DNA from 3 places in the Polaribacter atrinae genome. Region 1 is predicted to be linked to each of the others. Evidence: riboswitches for the same ligand, from Rfam matches in the RefSeq annotation. Region 1 holds a riboswitch; each other region holds the start of a gene.

Evidence for each region. A riboswitch is a leader RNA that binds a small molecule or an ion and turns the genes downstream of it on or off. The one in region 1 is predicted to bind S-adenosylmethionine.
Region 2: it holds a riboswitch for S-adenosylmethionine, as region 1 does, so the genes downstream of both, WG945_RS07945 (hypothetical protein) here and WG945_RS13365 (O-acetylhomoserine aminocarboxypropyltransferase/cysteine synthase family protein) in region 1, are expected to answer to the same signal.
Region 3: it holds a riboswitch for S-adenosylmethionine, as region 1 does, so the genes downstream of both, WG945_RS02605 (Na+/H+ antiporter NhaC family protein) here and WG945_RS13365 (O-acetylhomoserine aminocarboxypropyltransferase/cysteine synthase family protein) in region 1, are expected to answer to the same signal.

Annotation. Positions count from the first base shown of each region.
Region 1 is NZ_CP150660.1:3,067,965-3,074,408, reverse strand. It holds gene thrA (bifunctional aspartate kinase/homoserine dehydrogenase I) at 1-591, opposite strand, end outside; gene WG945_RS13365 (O-acetylhomoserine aminocarboxypropyltransferase/cysteine synthase family protein) at 695-1,969, opposite strand; gene WG945_RS13360 (hypothetical protein) at 2,015-2,137, shown strand; SAM riboswitch class I at 2,093-2,216, opposite strand; gene metK (methionine adenosyltransferase) at 2,597-3,853, shown strand; partial or broken gene WG945_RS17790 (gluconokinase) at 4,216-4,590, shown strand; partial or broken gene WG945_RS17785 (IS30 family transposase) at 4,564-5,088, shown strand; gene WG945_RS13345 (MFS transporter) at 4,987-6,018, opposite strand; gene WG945_RS13340 (FadR/GntR family transcriptional regulator) at 6,253-6,444, opposite strand, start outside.
Region 2 is NZ_CP150660.1:1,811,096-1,817,539, reverse strand. It holds gene WG945_RS07980 (Hsp20/alpha crystallin family protein) at 381-857, shown strand; gene WG945_RS07975 (hypothetical protein) at 952-1,212, shown strand; gene WG945_RS07970 (hypothetical protein) at 1,224-1,712, shown strand; gene WG945_RS07965 (hypothetical protein) at 1,786-2,169, opposite strand; gene WG945_RS07960 (ASPIC/UnbV domain-containing protein) at 2,169-2,732, opposite strand; gene WG945_RS07955 (FG-GAP repeat domain-containing protein) at 2,751-3,815, opposite strand; gene WG945_RS07950 (DUF6796 family protein) at 3,742-4,482, opposite strand; gene WG945_RS07945 (hypothetical protein) at 4,749-5,462, opposite strand; SAM-I-IV-variant riboswitch at 5,506-5,600, opposite strand; gene WG945_RS07940 (response regulator) at 5,780-6,444, shown strand, end outside.
Region 3 is NZ_CP150660.1:566,645-573,088, forward strand. It holds gene WG945_RS02600 (S41 family peptidase) at 1-465, shown strand, start outside; SAM-I-IV-variant riboswitch at 1,317-1,415, shown strand; gene WG945_RS02605 (Na+/H+ antiporter NhaC family protein) at 1,465-2,772, shown strand; gene WG945_RS02610 (alkene reductase) at 2,863-3,957, opposite strand; gene WG945_RS02615 (hypothetical protein) at 4,198-4,392, opposite strand; gene WG945_RS02620 (O-methyltransferase) at 4,400-5,020, opposite strand; gene WG945_RS02625 (MoaF-related domain-containing protein) at 5,139-5,582, opposite strand; gene WG945_RS02630 (hypothetical protein) at 6,142-6,444, opposite strand, start outside.

The DNA.
Region 1 (6,444 bases):
ACGTTCTTTAAAAGATTCTGGTGTTCTATAACACAACATTGCGTGCATACGAGCATCATGAACAGGATTACTAGAATTTACTAAAAACTGTTCTTGAATTTGGCAATTTGCAATTAACCAATCTGTAGATTTCCAATCGGTTGCAATTGGCAAAAAGTGTTTGGTTAATTTGGTATTTAAAACCATCATTTCCCAGGCAATTCCTCCTCCTAAAGATCCTCCGATTAAAGCAAAAAGTGTATCAATTTTTAATGCTGATAATCCTTGTAAAAATATTTCAGCAACATCTCTAGCTATAAAGTCTTTATAGTTTTCAATTAAAAAACCGTCAAAACCATTTCCTGGAATATTGAAAGATAAAATAGTATAAACATCAGTATTTATGGCCTTTTCTTTTCCAACAATATCAACCCACCATCCATTTTTACCCGCAACATCACTATTACCCGTTAATGCATGGTTAATTAAAATAATAGGAGCATCACCTAATTCTTGACCAAAAACCTGATAACTCAAATTCATTTCAGAGATTAAGACACCAGCTTCTGTAGTGAAATCTTTTATTTTGATATGTTCTAGTTGATGTTCCAATTATTGGCTAAATTTTTAAATTATTTATCTGTTAGAGCGTAGTCCAAAACTCATTGATTCTAATACAACAACCTTTCGACTACACTCAAAAGAGACCTATTTATTATATTTTTGAAAAAGCAGCAGTTAAATCTGCTTTTAAATCTTCTAAATCTTCAAGACCAACAGATAATCTAATTAAATCTTGACTTACACCTGCACTTGCTTGTGCCGCTTCATCTAATTGTTGATGCGTTGTACTTGCTGGGTGAATAATTAATGATTTTGTATCACCAATATTAGCTAATAAAGAAAACACTTTTGTAGTATCTGCAATTACTTTTGCTGCTTCAAATCCTCCTTTTACACCAAAAGTTACCAAACCACTTTGTCCTTTTGGTAAATATTTATCTGCTAACATTTTGTATTTACTGCTTGCTAAACCAGGGTAATTTACCCAAGTTACTTCTTCTTGCGCTTCTAACCAAGTTGCTAATGCCAATGCATTTGCAGAGTGTTGTTTAATTCTAACTGGTAAAGTCTCTAAACCTTGAATGATATTAAATGCGTTTGTAGGGCTTAAAGCTGCACCAAAATCACGTAAACCTTCTAAAATTAATTTAAAAGTAAACGCTGCTGCACCTAAAGCTTCATGATATTTTAAACCATGGTAACCTGCAGAAGGCTCTGTAAATTCTGGAAACTTACCGTTTGCCCAGTTAAAAGTTCCTGCATCAATAATAGCACCTCCTAAAGACGTTCCTTGTCCGCCAATATATTTTGTTAAAGAATGAATTACAAGATTTGCTCCGTGTTTAATTGGGTTTAATAATGCTGGTGTTGCCACAGTATTATCAACAATAAAAGGAACCTCTGCTGCTTTTGCTTCTACAGAAATTGCTTCTAAATCTAAAACATCTAATTTAGGATTTCCTAAAGACTCAACAAAAAATGCTCTTGTATTATCTTGTACAGCTTTTTTAAATTCTTCTGGGTTAGATGCATCTACAAACGTAGTTGTAATACCTAATCTTGGTAACGTAACACTTAATAAATTGTACGTTCCACCATATAAACTGCTAGAAGCCACAATATGATCTCCTGCTTTTAAAAGTGTTAATAAACCTGTTGCAATTGCTCCTGTACCAGATGCAAAAACTACAGCTCCAATTCCGCCTTCTACAGCTGCTAAACGATCTTGTAAAATTTGGTTTGTTGGGTTGGTTAAACGTGTATAAATAAATCCTAATTCTTTTAATGAAAAAAGATTTGCAGCATGTTCTGAGTTGTTAAAAACATATGATGATGTTTGATAGATTGGAACTGCTCTTGTTCCTCCATTCTTAGTTACATCATGCCCTGCATGTAATGCGTTTGTTGCTAATTTGTACGTGCTCATTTTTCTATTTTTTTTGAGTTAATAAATGATTAAACCAAAAGTCGAATGCATCAAAAATTTGATGTACTTACTAGAAAAATGTTATTAAGAATTATGCAAATACACGGAAGTGTAATTGTTTTTGGGTTATCTATCCAATTTCTGATAAATGAATCTGAAATTAAGTAGAATTTAGCACCTTCTTTTCCTCACGAAAAGGGTTGCTAAGGTTTCAACGGGTCTTTCCCTCCACCTTTCTTGATAACATTTCGATAAGTTATTGAACTTTCTGAATGCAAATATATGTTTAGAAAATTTTAATATACAAGAAAAATCCAATTTATTTTTTAGAAATATAAATATCATATTAAAACCCCTCTTTTAATATTTATCAAATAATTTACTAGCAATGAACTTTGTTTTATTGATGATACCATAATAAAATATTATTACTAAAAATTATGATATGTAAATTTATAATGTACCTTTGCAGAGAATTTTAGAGGAAAAATTTGAACTGATTGCAACCTCTGACGCTGATATTTATATCTGCTGAAACAAAAAATGCTAAAGCAGTAATATTCTACTACTTTTAGCGACCAACGCAATCTCTTTTCATTTTTCATTAATTATAAAAGAAGATTTATTATGTCATATTTATTTACCTCAGAAAGTGTTTCTGAAGGACACCCAGACAAGATTGCAGATCAAATTTCTGATGCTTTAATTGATAACTTTTTAGCATTCGACAAAACAAGTAAAGTTGCTTGTGAGACCATGGTTACAACGGGTCAAGTATTTTTAGCAGGAGAAGTAAAATCTAAAACATATTTAGATGTTCAGAAAATTGCTAGAGATGTAATTAACAAAATTGGTTACACAAAAGGAGCTTATATGTTTGACGGAAACTCTTGTGGAGTTTTATCTGCTATACATGAGCAATCTCCAGACATTAACCAAGGTGTTGATAGAGCAAACCCAGAAGAACAAGGTGCAGGAGACCAAGGAATGATGTTTGGTTACGCAACCGATGAGACAGAAAACTACATGCCTTTGGCTTTAGAATTATCTCATAGATTGTTAATTGAGTTAGCAGCATTAAGAAGAGAAAACAAAGATATTCCTTATTTAAGACCAGATGCTAAAAGTCAGGTTACTATAGAATATTCTGATGATAACGTGCCGCAAAGAATTGATGCTATCGTAATTTCTACACAACATGATGATTTTGACAAGTCTGATGATGTGATGTTAGCTAAAATTAAAAAAGATATTGTTGAAATTTTAATTCCTAGAGTTGTAGCAAAATTACCTGCTCATATTCAGAAATTATTTACAGATAACATTACTTATCACATCAACCCAACAGGTGTTTTTGTAATTGGTGGACCTCACGGTGATACTGGTCTAACTGGTAGAAAAATTATTGTTGATACTTACGGAGGAAAAGGTGCACATGGTGGTGGAGCTTTTTCTGGAAAAGACCCTTCTAAAGTAGATAGATCTGGAGCCTATGCAACAAGACATATTGCTAAAAACTTAGTTGCTGCCGGACTTTGTAAAGAAGTTTTAGTACAAGTTTCTTATGCAATTGGTGTTGCTAAACCAACAAGTATTAATGTTGAAACGTATGGTACTGCAACCGTAGATTTATCTGACGGAGCAATTAGTAAAATAGTAGAATCTATTTTTGATATGCGTCCTTACTTTATTGAAAAACGTTTAAAATTAAGATCTCCTATTTATTCTGAAACTGCTGCTTATGGTCACATGGGTAGAACTCCAGAAGTAAAAACGGTTACGTTTACAAATCCAATGGGAGAAACAACTTCTGAAGAAGTAGAAACTTTTACTTGGGAAAAATTAGATTATGTTGATACGATAAAAGAAGCTTTTAAGTTATAAAAACTTCAATATTAAAATAAAAAAAGCCTTTAGAATTCATTTTCTAAAGGCTTTTTTATTGCATATCATTTACTCATATTTAAATTATCTTCATAAAAAGAAATGTTTTCAACTCACTTCTATTGATCAAAAATCAACCTATAGAATTTTAGTTTTCATCAAAAACATTCTTACTTCTAAAATTACATTTTACAAAAATCATATTCTAAGAAATTAGACATACTAGAACTCTGGTCTAACTCAAAACATCTTTAAAACTAATTATCAGGCAATTATCTGAATTTAAAAAAAACAGGTGTATGTAATGGCTTTTAATTTAAAATACATATATTTGGGTATCCAAACTGGTTAACCAAAAATATATGAGCGATTTAAAAACAAACATTACCTTTATTATGGGAGTTTCTGGTGTTGGAAAAAGCACTATTGGACATTTATTATCTAAAGAATTAAATGTTCCTTTTTTTGATGGAGATGACTTTCATACTGAAAAAAACATTTTAAAAATGTCTAATGGAGAAGCCTTAAATGATGATGATAGATTCGATTGGTTACAAACATTAAACAAATTAGCAATAGTGCAATTAAAGGATAAGGGTTGTATTATAGTTTGTTCTGCATTAAAAGAAAAGTATCTTACTATTTTAAACACAAATATAAAAGATAGCGTAAAATGGGTTTTTCTTAATGGTTCTTTTGATCAAATTAAAGAAATAATCAATCAAATCAGCATTGACAATAGACCTAAGCATATTGATCTCAGAAATGAAGTTGGACATTGGGAAGGGGATTTAGTCATTGGAAAAAATCATAAAAGTGCTATTGGAACTATAGTAGAACGCAAAACTAGATTTACTTTAATAGTGAAATTAGAGTCTAAAAAAGCAGGTGAAGTAGCAAACAAATTTTCTAAAATATTAAATAAATTAAATCCTATTTACAAAAAATCAATGACATATGATAACGGAATTGAAATGGCAAGACACGAAATAATCACCAAAAATACAGGTATGAAAATATACTTTGCTCATCCATATTCTTCCTGGGAAAGAGGTACAAACGAAAACACTAATGGGCTCATTAGAAGGTATCTTCCTAAAGGAACAAACTTCAATGAAATTGACCTAAATCAACTACAGATTATTCAAGAAAAATTGAACAACAGACCTCGAAAAATTATTGGTTATAAAACTCCTCAAGAAATGATAGATCTTGAGCTTAAATTTGTAGCTTAGTAACATCAAAAAACATAAACGCTTTGTTGCATTACAACATTGAATCCAAGTTTTTCCACTAAAAAGATCACTTGTTAAAGTTTGAACATTTCCAATCGCTGTTTGAAATCCGAATAAAATAACAGCCATAATAATTACTGCAGTTGTTGGTCCTCCAGGACTAGCCATTGCCAATAAAGCTGGTAACATTATTAGACAACCTAATGTAATTATCATTTTTCTGGTCTTGTTAATAGTCCATCCTTTTTTAAGTCTGTTTTGTGCCAAAAGACCACCAAACCAAGCTCCTAACATAGCTCCTGCATAAGGTACCCAACCATAAAGCCCGATAGATTTTACATCCATACCATACACTTCATTTAAATAGATTGGTATCCAAAAAACAAACAACCACCAGATAGGATCAATAAATGCTGACGCTAATATTACACCCCAACTTTCTTTATGACCTAATAACTCTTTTGTATCTGGATTGTATTCTTGATCATTTACTCCATCTACATCAAAATCTTCATTCTTTTGACCTGTTAAAATATAATCACGCTCTTCATCTGTAATCCATGGGTGATTTATTGGTGGTGCTTTTACTAAAATTAACCAAGGCACCAACCATAGTAAACCTGCTAAACCAATTAAAATAAATATACCTTTCCAACTAAAATATACTGTTAAAAAAGCAATTAACGGAATGGAAATAATTCCACCTATCGCAGCACCTGAGTTAAAGATACCTTGTGCAAGTGCACGTTCTTTAGTAGGAAACCATTCTGCATTTCCCTTTGTAGCACCTGGCCAGTTTCCTGCTTCAGAAACTCCTAAAATCGCACGGAATATACCAAAACTTAAAACTCCTTGAGCAAATGCGTGTATGCTGTAGCAACAGACCACACACCAATAGACAAAACAAACCCGAATCGTGTACCTACCCAATCAAATATTTTCCCAAATATTGCTTGTCCGAAAGCATAGGAAATACGAAAATAATTGAAATAAGAGCATAAATTGCTTTTGTTTCATCAGCTGTATGCCCAGGATATAAATCCTTGGCTATTTCAGGCCAAAGGACACTTAATGAAGTCCGATCAATATAATTAATAATAGTAGCTATAGCAATCAATGCGACGACCCACCAACGTAATCCTTTTATTTTATATACTTATTTAATTAAACATTATAACAATATGTATAGAGCTCTCTAAAATGCTCTTTCATTTTTAGTTTTGCCATTTGAGGGTCTTTAGCTTTAATAGCTTCAAAAATAGCCTGGTGATCAGCTATTCCTCTATGCGCTAAGTCTGCATCACAAACATGGTGCTCCTTAAAGTTTGTAATAATTTCTGGAGTAACAATCAACAT
Region 2 (6,444 bases), 1.3 Mb from region 1:
TGAATGCCAAAATCTTCAATTTTCAATAGGTCTTAAAATACTATAAGATATAAACTTTATGAGAAGTAATAAATGAGTATCTTTTTCTTCTAACTTCTTATAAATTTCTGTTTTTTACTTTGAAGTATAGTGCTTGTTTAAAACTTTTATTTCGCATAATTGATTTATAGTTTTATTATAAACACCAAATGTAAATATGTCATTTTATTGTGAGTAAATATGACAATATTTCATGTTTTTGTCATGTTTATATAGGATATTATGTAATAATTGTTATAAGAGACAATAAATCGATTTTGGTATTTAATTTGTTTAAAATAGAATGAAGTCGTTGAGATTTCAAATTTGAAAAATAATGTTTAATTTAAAATTTTGTAATTATGAACAATTTAGCAACTGTTCCTAAAAATGGAAGTTTAGCGAACAGCATTTCAAATCAAAACTTTCCAACTTTGTCTAATTGGTTAGATGACTTTATCAATAGAGACCTACCATCAGTATTTACTTCAAATTTCAATACTGGTATTACTTTACCAAAAGTAAACATTAAAGAAACTGCCGACGCTTTTGTGGTAGAAATGGCTGTTCCAGGTTTAAAAAAGTCAGATTTTCAACTTGACCTCGATAATCAAGTATTGTCTATTTCTACAGAAACGAAGGAAGAAAACGAACACAAGGAAGAAAATTATACTCGCAGAGAGTTTGGTTATTCCTCGTTTAAAAGAACCTTTAATTTACCAGAAAGTGTAAACGATGAAAAGATTAATGCAAATTATGAAAATGGTATTTTAAGTATTCTTTTACCAAAAAAAGAAGAGGCAAAACAAAAGCCTGCCAGAAGCATTCAGATTTCATAATTGTTTCAATAAATTTATGAGTAAAATATTAAGAGGATGCTGTTTTTTCAGTATTCTCTTATTAATAAGTTTAATTCTTTAAAATTATAATGTTATGCCAAGAAAATTTAAATCTGGGGAATGGGTAACAGTTAAAGGAAAACTTATCTCCCCAAAAATGCAAGTTATTAAATATGTTCCCAAAAAAGAGTCAATATTTGGTTTGGTTAATAAAGACACTTATTTGGAATGTGTTTGGTATAAAAATGGAGAAAGAAAATCAAAAGTATTCCATCAAAACAAATTGATTAAAATGATAGAAACAGGCGTTTTGTTAAAAAGAGATACAATAAACTCAGAATTAAGTTTAACGTAAAATATAAAGTGATGAAAAAGTATATTTTAATATTTATGGTTAGCTTGTTAAGTATTAGTTGTAAAGGACAAGAAAATGAAACTAAAAAAGTTGAAAAAGAAGATAATAAAACTGATATAGTTGAAGAGCCTAAAGGCACTTGGAAAGTTGATAAAGAATTTGATCAAAACGGAAACTTAATTAGATATGACAGTATTTATTCTTGGTCTTCTAACGATAAGTTTAATAATTTCTCATTGTCTGATAAAGATAGTTTGATGCAATCTTTTAAATCACGATTTTTCTCAAATTATTCAGGATTTGAAAATCAAGGGTTTGATGCTGTTTTTTCTCAAGATTCACTTTTTAGTAAACATTTCTTTAATGATGATTTTTTTGGAAGTAATTTTGGAAAAGACTTTATGGACATTGATAAATTAAGCCAACAAATGATTGCAAGACAGAAGAAGTTTTTAGAAAAATACCAATCAGAATTTATCAAACCTAAAGACGAAAACTAAATAGTTTTCGTCTTTTTTTTCTTGTTCATAATTACCCTCTGGTCTGTGTCTAGTCCTGAAATATGGCTAAAGCTTAAATCTGTTTCTTAATTTTTAATAACATTATTTTTAAGAAGATTAGACTTGTAAAAATGGATAGTGAAATAAAGCACATTGGTATTCCTGTAGAAGTCTTTGGGCATTGTACAATTTCTAATAGTTGTGTTGTTGTGCCATACAAAGCAATAGAAAAAGCAAGTCCTGTTCCAATAAAATAGATGTAGTTATTCCATTTTAAAAGATGTCGGAGTAAAGGCATTATAAAACACCCCATTATAATATAACAAGCAGGTATATTAAATATTTTAGGGCAAATAGATTCGTTTATAAATTCATCGTAAACTAAACTACTTGCTCCCAAAATACTTAAAACAAAAATCAGTATTAAAATAATATGTAATACTTTTTTAAGTTTCATTATTTTTGAATTAATTGAGCAGAAGGAATGGTATCTGAAACTGAAATTTTAGGAATTGTTAAAAGTGTATTTATTTTAGGGGTTTGAAACGTGTATTCTTTTCCGCTAATATATTTAACAATAACACTTTTTATAGAGTCTTTGCCTAAACCAAAATGTAAAGTTGCAGATTGATCACTTGTTAATCCTTCTCCAACTATAAAATCTTCCGTTATTTTTTTATCACCAGAAGTTATCACTTCTATTTTAGCTCCTAAATTTTCAGCATTATCATCTAATTTTACTTTAATAAAATTATTGTCGCCTCCATCATTAATAAAAGCCAAAACAGGTGTGCCTATGTTTACCCAAATAAGGTCTAAATAACCATCTTTATTAAAATCACTTACCAAAGGAGTAATTGCATAATTAGGGTTTACAACACCACTTTTTTCTTCAGTAGCAACAAAAGTATGGTCTTCTTTTTGGGTTAAAAATCTACTTGGTAATTTAAATATTTTATGTGGTGGAAAATCAATATAGTTTTCTGCTACAATTAAATCTTGTAACCCGTTATTGTTCATATCTGCAAATACAGCTCCTCAAGAAAATTCAAAATCTTTAGTTTGTGTTATTTCTGCTACATCTTCGAATACGAAATTACCTTTATTCTCAAAAAATATCCAATTAGGATTAAAAAGATCTTTGTTTTCAATGTTTCCGCTTGCCACGAAACTAGGTACTTTAGATCCTGTATTTGAAAACATAAAATCTACTAAACCATCATTATTATAATCACCTACAGCTATTCCCATTGGATAGGCATATTTAGTGGTTGATGGATTTTCTTTCATTTCAAAAGTTCCATCACCTTTGTTTTTGTAAGTTCTAATTTCTCCTGTATCATAAGCAATAATTAGATCGAGCCAAGTGTCGTTATCAATATCAATCAAAATACCCATAAAAGTATTATGAATGTATTCTAAACCTGCTTCAATAGTTGTGTTTTTAAACGTATTGTCTCCATTATTGATTAGTAAAAGACTTTGAGGACCATAATTTTTGCTAAAATTATTTTGCCCAACCATTTGTTTTTTTCTAATGTAATTAGCAACAAAAATATCGGTAAAACCATCCTTATTTACATCACCTAAAGTTAAACCTAATGGTGTTGCGTTGTCTGCCAAATCATATTCTAATTTCTTTGGTGTAAATTTTCCGTTGTTATTATAATAAATTACAATGCCATCTTCTCTAGAAAGAATTAAGTCGGTAAAACCATTGTTGTCAAAATCTGTGGAAGCTCCACTTAAAGTTGTCTTATTTTCTTTCTTTGGAAGCCCTACGTTTTCAGGTATAGAAATAAATTTCCCTTCCTTGTAACTAAAAATTTCATCTTGCTGATTGTATCCTCCTCCTAAAAATAATTCATCAACACCATCATTATCAATATCAATTAATACAGATGCGGTAACAGGTAATGATTCTGTTCCGTTAAATTGATGTGTAAAGTCGATTGGAATTTCCTTGAATGTAGGAATTAAATTGTCTGCTATTGCATTGTTGTATGGGTTATTTCTATCTGTGCTAAATTTAACAGCTACAATAATTACTAATAATACTATTAGTGTTAATATAATTCCTGCAATTCTTTTTATTATTTTCATATTGATAAAGGGTTGTTTTTTTGAGTTGATATAATGATAAACTAAATACTATAAAATGAACAACATTCATTGCTATTGGTGCTATGTATTTTCCTATTTGTGGAGAAATAAAGTACAATGTAGATACAGAAATTAATAAAACGATAGGGTTAAAAATAGCCATCCATTTCTTATAACAGGTTCCTCCTTTTAGTATTGTAATACTGAAAAATACGGAAAGTAAAAGAATGATTATTCTTAATATCTGAACAAGAGATTCACTAATTAAGGTGTAATTGTCTAATATTTTTTGATAAACTTTAGTATCAATATCATTTTGAAGATGAACAATTGTTCCTAGAAAAGCTCTAGAAGTAATCCAGAAACCGCCAATAGTAAAAGCTAAAATACCTAATCCAAAAACGATAGAAGCTAGTTTTTTATTCCCTTTTTCTAACATTTTATAAATATGATAATAGCCTAAAAAGTAAAAAGGAACACCAAATACTGCTAAAAAATGCCCTTTTATCAAACTATTTTTTGGTACAAATTGAAAAAACTGATAGTTGTCTGCATTACCAATAATATGTAGACTAAAATGAAGAAGAAACTCTCCAACACCAACAAGAACACTTCCTAATATCCCAAGAATTCCTGTTATAAATATTTTATTTTTATCTAATAGCATTTATTTTGCTTTATGTAATTTTATAACTTGCTTGTTACGGTGGTGATTTAAGAATTATTCCTTCCGTACAAGTTGAATATCAATTGTATTCGTATAATTTTTATTCGAATAATTCTTTGATATACACATCTGTCGTTCAAGTTGAGAGTAACTAACAAAATATTTTTAACATTATTTTAAGAAGGTGGTGATGTAGGATGCTTTTGTGTTATAAAGTGCAACTTATTGTAATATTTAATTTTTTACATCCATAAGAATGCTAGTATTCAATACCTATTTAGCCACCATTTTAAAGTACTTTTAGTTTGAATACTCCCTTTATCTAATTCTTTCAGCATGGTGGTCAATCTTTTTTGGTCTTGTAAAGATTTTATTTCCTGTAACCATTTTTCTAATGCTTCTTTTCCTCCTTTACGTTTACAATATCCGCAGCCCCATTGGTCGTTAGAAGTTACAATTTGTATAAAATGATTCCCTCTAGAAGGGCAATTTGCAACCCAGCTATTTTTATTAAAACCAGTAGGAATTGGGTTTAGTTGGTGTTGTTTTAATAATGAAATTAATGGTGTAATTTTTTGAGAGGCTTTTTCTTTTTCAGTTGATCTTGATTTTTTTATATCATTAATAATTTGCTGAAACTCTTGTTGAGTAAAAATAGGACTGTCTTTTATTGTAGGGAATCCATCATAGAGGTAATTTGCCTCAATTAATTGATGAACAATATAAATAATATCTTCTTTTTTAGTGCTAAATTGAAGTTTGTATTGGGCTTTAATTTCTAATGCATCGTCAGTAGAATAAGCTAGTTGCATATAGCCATCATCTGTAATTCTGTAGAAATAATTAAGCTCAATATTAAACATTGTTTCATAGGTAGTCATAAGAACATTAAACTCATTTTTAATGGTTGTAGTGCTCCCAAAGTCTAGTTCAGCATTCATTTTAACGCCTTCTTGCGTTGTAAAAACAGTTTTCATCATACATAATTTAAAAGTTATGTATCAGGGAAATAAATTAAAAAAGGAGGTTCATTTATTTTGACTGAACTGTCCGTATTCTAAACCACCGTGGCTGTTGTGCTCGGTTGGTACGCATTTTTTGCGTTCCTGATACATTACAAAACTAAGAAATATTTTTAGAGCAGCCAACTTTTAAAAGTGTGGTTAATTATTTTTTTAATAGATGTTGTTTTTTTCTAAATATGGAAACCCGTATAAAAACGATAAAATGAAAAATTAAATTTGATATTAAATTAATGATAAATATATAAGTAACCTTTTATTTTAAAATGATAAAAATGTTTCAAAAAGTTTTGGTAGCAGAAGATTTAGATGTTATTAATAGCGGAATTAAAATAGCTTTAGAAGAAATAGGAATAAAACAAATAGATTTTGCTTCGTATTGTGATGAAGCGTATGCTAAAGTTAAAAGTGCTTATTTAAACAATACTCCTTACCATTTAATCATTTCTGATCTGTCTTTTCAAAATGATGGTACACCACAGAAATTAAAATCTGGAGAAGAATTAATAGAAAAAATTAGGAATGATTTTTCAGGCTTAAAGATTGTTGTGTTTTCCGTTGAAGATAAACCTTATAAAATTCAGCATTTATACAAAACATTACGGGTAGATGGATATGTTTGGAAGAATAGAAACGGATTAAAAGAATTAAAGAATGCCATGCATGCAATTTCTACTTCAAATCAGTTTTATATTTCACCAGAATTAAATACTACCGTTCATCCAAAGCAAGTAGTTGAGATTACCGATTTTGATATTTCATTAATAGCTTTTCTTTCTAGAGGATTATTACAAGAGGAAATTAGTAAAAACCTAAAAGAAAAAGGAATTTTACCATCTAGTATGAGTGCTATAGAAAAAAGATTAAAGTTTTTAAAGGAACATTTTAATGCGAATAATCCTGCGCATTTAGTGGCTATTTCTAAAGATTTTGGGTTGAT
Region 3 (6,444 bases), 1.5 Mb from region 1:
TTTATTGTTTCTGGTAGTACTGCTTCTGCTTCAGAATTGGTTATAAATGCTTTAAGACCTTATATAGATGTAAAACTTGTAGGTACAAAAACAGTAGGAAAACAAGTTGGCTCAGTGACTTTGTATGATTCTGAAAGTTTTACCAAAGAAGGAGCGGATTTTAACACATCGCACACGTATGCAATGCAACCAATTGTTTTAAAAATCTCTAATAAAGACGATCAAGATGAAATTGATGGCTTTACACCAGGAATAACATTACCAGGAATTGAATTAGCAGAAGATTATGGTGATTTAGGTGAATTAGGAGAATTATCAGATCCTCTATTAAGTGCAACAGTCAACTACATTACAACGGGAGCTAAAGGTATTTTTAAAACCAATAGTCAAGAGTATTCTGAAATTTTCAACTCTAAATTAGCTACACCAACAAGTAATAATATGTATGTAGATTTTAAGAAATAAATTTAGAATGAACAGAGGTTTATAGTATTTACAAATACAATTATTTTTGTTTTCTAGACTATAAGTTTCCTGCTATTATCATAATATTATTTGGATGTTTTTTAATTCCAATTAAAATAATAAAACCCAGTATATTTTTCCAAATTGGTTAAAATACTGGGTTTGTATTTTTTGTGTATTTGTGTTTTGTTTATGTTATTTTTAAATATAGCACGAGCGGGACGCTCTCGCTACAGGTTGATAATACTTAGTTTTTAGTTTAAAATAAGTACCATGGTTTTGCTGAAAACCAATTGTTTCCAACAGATAGATTCTATAAACAATTTCAATCAATAATAACTAGTCTTCAAGCTAGTACGAGTGTCTCGCTCGTGCCAACACAACAATCTAACTCTATTCTATTTCTAAAACAATTTCAAATACGCGATTCTACAGATAGTAAAATTCTAACTTAAACACTTCAAATAGATTATCAATTCTTAGTTGATTTACTTGGTTTTAACGAAGGCTTGTTACCAAGCGTATTTTTATTGTCTCTTCTTCTTTTATCAAGCGTACCATCTTGTTTTTTAGGCTTTAGTCCTGGTTTAATTGCTTTAAAGATTTTCTCACTATTTTTATTTAACTATTAGATATTAAAAATAATCAGTTGACATGATAATTTTTTACGGAAATCCACAAGTAACTTAAAAAATGTTATAATCCAATTCCACACACATTCCACTTCACTCCTATCCTAATTTGATAAAAATAATTGCTAAACATCAGAAATTATACTATTTAAATTTCATAAAATTTTAACGCTTTTAAAGACGTAACTATCCATTTATACACTATTTTTGCGCTCTTAAATTAATTATCAAGAATCTCAAAAAAAGGAGATAGCAACCTGCAATAACGAGCAAGGTGCTAAATAGATAAGCCAATTAATTGGAACCAATGTTAACTCATAATTCTACTTATAAGCAGCTATGTCCTTTTTAGAATGAAAAAAGTAACATGGAAAATTCAAACACAATTACCCCAAAATTTAGCGCATTAATTCCCTTATTCGTATTTGTATGTACGTTTTTAGGTGTTGGCATCTATCAAAATGATTTTTATGCATTACCTGCTCCTATTGCAGTAATAGCAGGTATTATTGTGGCTTTTTTAATGTTTAGACAATCTATCAACTCTAAAATTAAAACACTGTTACAAGGTTGTGGAGATGATAAAATATTAACCATGTGTTTAATCTATTTGCTAGCAGGTGCCTTTGCTACCATTACAAAATCTACAGGTAGTGTAGATGCTATTGTAAGTCTTGGGTTAGATTATATTAACATACAATATATTTACTTTGGTATTTTTATAATTGCTGGTTTTTTATCGGTTTCAACAGGTACTTCAGTTGGTGCCATTGTTGCATTAGCGCCAATTGTTATCGGTATTGCAGAAAAAAGTAGCGTAGATTTATCCATACTTTGTGGCGCATTATTAGGCGGTAGTATGTTTGGTGATAATCTATCTGTAATTTCTGATACTACCATTGCTGCCACACAATCTTTGGGCTGTAAAATGAGTGATAAATTTAAACAAAATATTAAAATTGCCATTCCCGCTGCATTATTTACCATTGCAATCTTAATTATTCAAGGTTTAGGATTAAAAGAGGTAGCAACTGAAACTGTAACGTATAATTATTCTGTACTAAAAATAGTACCATACTTATTGGTGATTACCTTATCTATAGTAGGTGTTAATGTATTTATAACTTTACTATTAGGTGTTCTTTCTGGCATCTTTTTAGGTTTAATCTATGGAGATTTCACACTTCTTGAATCGACTAAAATAGCCTATACAGGTTTTACAAGTATGACTGAAATTTTCTTATTATCCTTACTTACAGGTGGATTAGCTGCTTTGGTGAAAAAAAATGGTGGGATTGATTTTATACTGCTAAAAATTAAGACACTTATAAAAAGTAAAAAATCAGCTCAATTTGGCATTGCAACTTTAGTAAGTACCATTAACATGGCGATTGCTAATAATACGGTTTCTATAATAATTTCTGGTCCCATTGCAAAAACAATTAACGATGAGTACGGTTTAGACAATAAAAAAACAGCATCTATATTAGATATATTTGCCTGCATTACGCAAGGCCTTTTGCCTTATGGCGCACAGGTTTTAATGATCTTAAGTTTCTCTAACGGAAAAATAGATTACCTAGATTTAGTTTCTAATACCTGGTATTTGGCATTATTATTTATATATACCTTATTATTTATCAGCTTTAAACCACTAAGATTTGGTTCTAATTAAAAATAAAAACAGCATCTAAGTTATTTAGATGCTGTTTTATTTTTAATAGTATTTTAGGACGTAAATTCCTTATTTAAGGATCTTTTTAAATTATTTAGTAGCATTTGAATAATCTGTATATCCCTTTGTTCCTGTTGTGTAAAACGTATCTTGATCCCATGCTGCTAATTCTAAATTGTTTTCAAAACGCGCTACTAAATCAGGATTAGAGATAAATGGCTTTCCGTAAGCGATTAAATCGGCATCACCAGCTTCTAATACTTTGTTTCCTTTTTCTTGATCAAACGCTGTGTTAATAATTAACGTACCCTTGTATAAAGGTCTAAAGTGTTTTGCTATTTCTGTTACAGCAAAAGGAACTTTAGAAACATCTGTAAACGGTTCCGATAAATGTACGTAGGCTAAATTGTAATCGTTTAATTTTTTAATAATGTATTCGAACGTCGGAATGGTATCTTTATCCATGGTAATTCCGAATAAACCATCTAAAGACGGATTAAAACGCACTCCAATTTTTTCTTGCGGAATCACTTCTTTCATAGCGTCTAAAACTTCGAAGAAAAAACGAGCTCTATTTTCAATACTTCCACCATAAATATCTGTTCTTTTATTAGAGCTTCCGTTAAAGAATTGTTGAAACAAATATCCATTTGATGAATGAATTTCTACCCCATCAAAACCAGCTTTTACTGCATTTGCTGCTGCATTTTTAAAATCTTCTACAGTTTGTTTAATATCAGAAATCGTCATTTCCTTTGGAGTAACCGTGTCTTTGAAACCTTCTGGAGTAAATGATTTTGAATTAGGATTTAAGGCTGAAGCCGAAACTGGCAATTCGCCATTATGAAAATCCGGATGAGAAATACGACCAACATGCCAAAGTTGAATAAAGATTTTTCCGTCTTTATCGTGTACACGCTTGGTTACTTTTTTCCAACCTTCTACTTGCGCATCAGTATGAATTCCGGGAGTATTAATATGCCCAACAGCTTGTTTAGACACTTGAGAACCTTCTGTAATAATTAAACCAGCCGAAGCACGTTGCTCATAATACAAGCCTTGTAATTCGTCGGTTGCTACTTTACCTTCGTTATCTGCACGACTACGCGTCATTGGTGCCATAACGATTCTGTTCTTTAAATTTAAATTTTTATGATATGGAGTTAATAAGTGTTGTTTACTCATTTAATAATGTATTAATTGTTAATGAGTACAAATTTACAACTCTTCTTTATTCTTTTTTGGTTTACTACCTTTTTTAAGAATAGTTTTAACATTAACGATGAATTTTAAATTCGTTAAAAATATCTATAATACTAACCTAAAATCTCTAATTTGATAATGTAGCACACTCTATAGATAAAAATGTGCTGACTTATTTGGTATTACAACCTGAAAAAGAACAATAACTTAAGTTTTATATTTTTAATCCGTTTTTAACGCCATCAACTCCTTTTCAAGTTTTTCTGCTTTGACTTTAAATGATTCCATCGCTTTTTTAAGTTGACTTACTTTTTTAATGATATTTTCATCCTGAAGTGCTTCGTAAGAAATAACTCCGTTTGTTTCTTTTATTTTTGATTTGCCGCCACACGTTGGGCAATTTGCTACTTGACTCATAATCTCTTTATTTTTTTAAACTAATTAAAACTACTTTTCCTCCAAATTGAGGCTCTAATTGATACTTACTATTTTTACGAATTACATTTATAAAAGCTTTAGCTTCTACCATTTCTGCATTATCTACATAGATAAATGTGTTGGCATGAAATTTAGATTCAAGCATTTGAAATATAGATAAGTACAAATCTTTCCAGCCATCTAACAGTAATAAATCAATGGAATCATTATGATTTTTTAAGGTTTCCACAGCATCTCCAACTCTAACATCAATAAGGTCACTCACTCCTGCCCTTTTAAAGTTTTCAATTGCTTTATCCGCTTTCGAAGCAATTAATTCTGTGGTAATGATGCGTCCGCCTGTTTCAAGAACACCTTGTGCTAAAAAGAGTGTCGATATTCCGAAAGAAGTTCCGAATTCGACAATTCTTTTAAGTTTATTATCTGTAATTAATTTGATTAAACCCTGGCCTTGTTCTTTTGAAATTGACAGATATGCATCTTTAAAATCTAAAGGTTCCATTGATCTCAAAATGCTTTTTGCTGCGCCTTTTATCATTTTAAGCCGATCATATTTAGAATCTTTAAATAATTCTTCTAATGTAGCTTCTATTTTTTCTGTAACCATAACTATTAATTTTTATAAAAAGGAATACCTTTATTTTAAGTTGTTGGTATTCCTTTTACGATTCATCTTTGTTCATTATGAAGTCTGAATGGATGAAATAAAATTCATTAAAAAAAAGTTATTCAGCTATTTTTAAATGATCAATAATTCCACTCATAAATACTGTTTTCAAAGTTCTTTCTGGTTTGTTTTCGTACCCAACAATAACAGAACTATGCACTACCATTCTATTAAAATCAAAGACGATGGTTAAATAGTCTTTCTTATCTGTTTCATGCCAATTAACAACATAAATATTTTGATCTATTTTAGAAGAACGATAAGAAATATCTTCATTTCCGTTTCCTTTACCTGGCCCAACAACCCATTCATATTTTGCTTTTCCATTGTTAAACTCCATATGTATTGCTTTGCCATCTTGATACTGAAAGTTTAAAGAATATCCATCTAAAAGATGTTCTGCTTCTCCAAATTGAAATTTATTTTTCTCTGTTGTATGGTTTTGTGAAAAACCTAAACTGAAAGTAATAAGGCTAATAAGTGTGATTAATTTTAGTTTCATTTTTATCGATTTTAATGGTTAAATTTTCTATTATTATTTAATTTAGAGGTTGATGCAATTAGTACAATCACAACCAAAATTTTATTATTTGTTTAGCTTCTTGTCTAAATAAATCATAAAAAGAGGTGTGTTCACCAATAACTAGTTCCATCTTAATTATTCGTACTGCAAAGATGTAGTAACTCCTTAGAATTAAGATAATCAAAATGATGATAAAAATGGTAAAAGTGTAACCGAATGCTATTTTTGCTCTCTGAATTTAAGTGGGGTAAAAGTGGTGTTTTTTCTAAAAAAAAAACGAATCATATTGGCAGGTTCCTCAAAACCTGTTATATAGCTTATTTCGGAATGACAAATTGTATGCAATTTAAAAAGGCTTATTTTGTAATGACAAGTTGTAGGTTATCTAAAAAAGCTCTTTTGGAGTGAAGACTTGGTCTACTCTAGAAAGGATTATTTAGGAGAGATTAATTCTATGCTATCTAAAAAAACCTCGTAAGCTTTTAAACTTACAAGGTTTTAACAACTACTTTACTCTCTTTCTTAAATTGTTTGTTCTTTATCTTATGGTAATTGTATTACCACAGCCAGAATTTGCACTATACACTTTAGTACTAGTAGAGCTATATCTATGAGTGCCTCCATTATAAGTATGATTTTGTATGTAAGCATCCTGTTTGCACTCCCATTTTGCGGTACCACCTGCAGGCACTTCTACTCCTTTATTATGGCTACTACTACTTCCTACATAAATACTACTTCCGCTAGTATTTTTAAGTGTTACCACACTTGCATTTTGTGCTCCTTGGTAATTCGCTTCATTTAGTTTTTTTCTTCTTTCTAATTCTTGCCATTCTGGTGT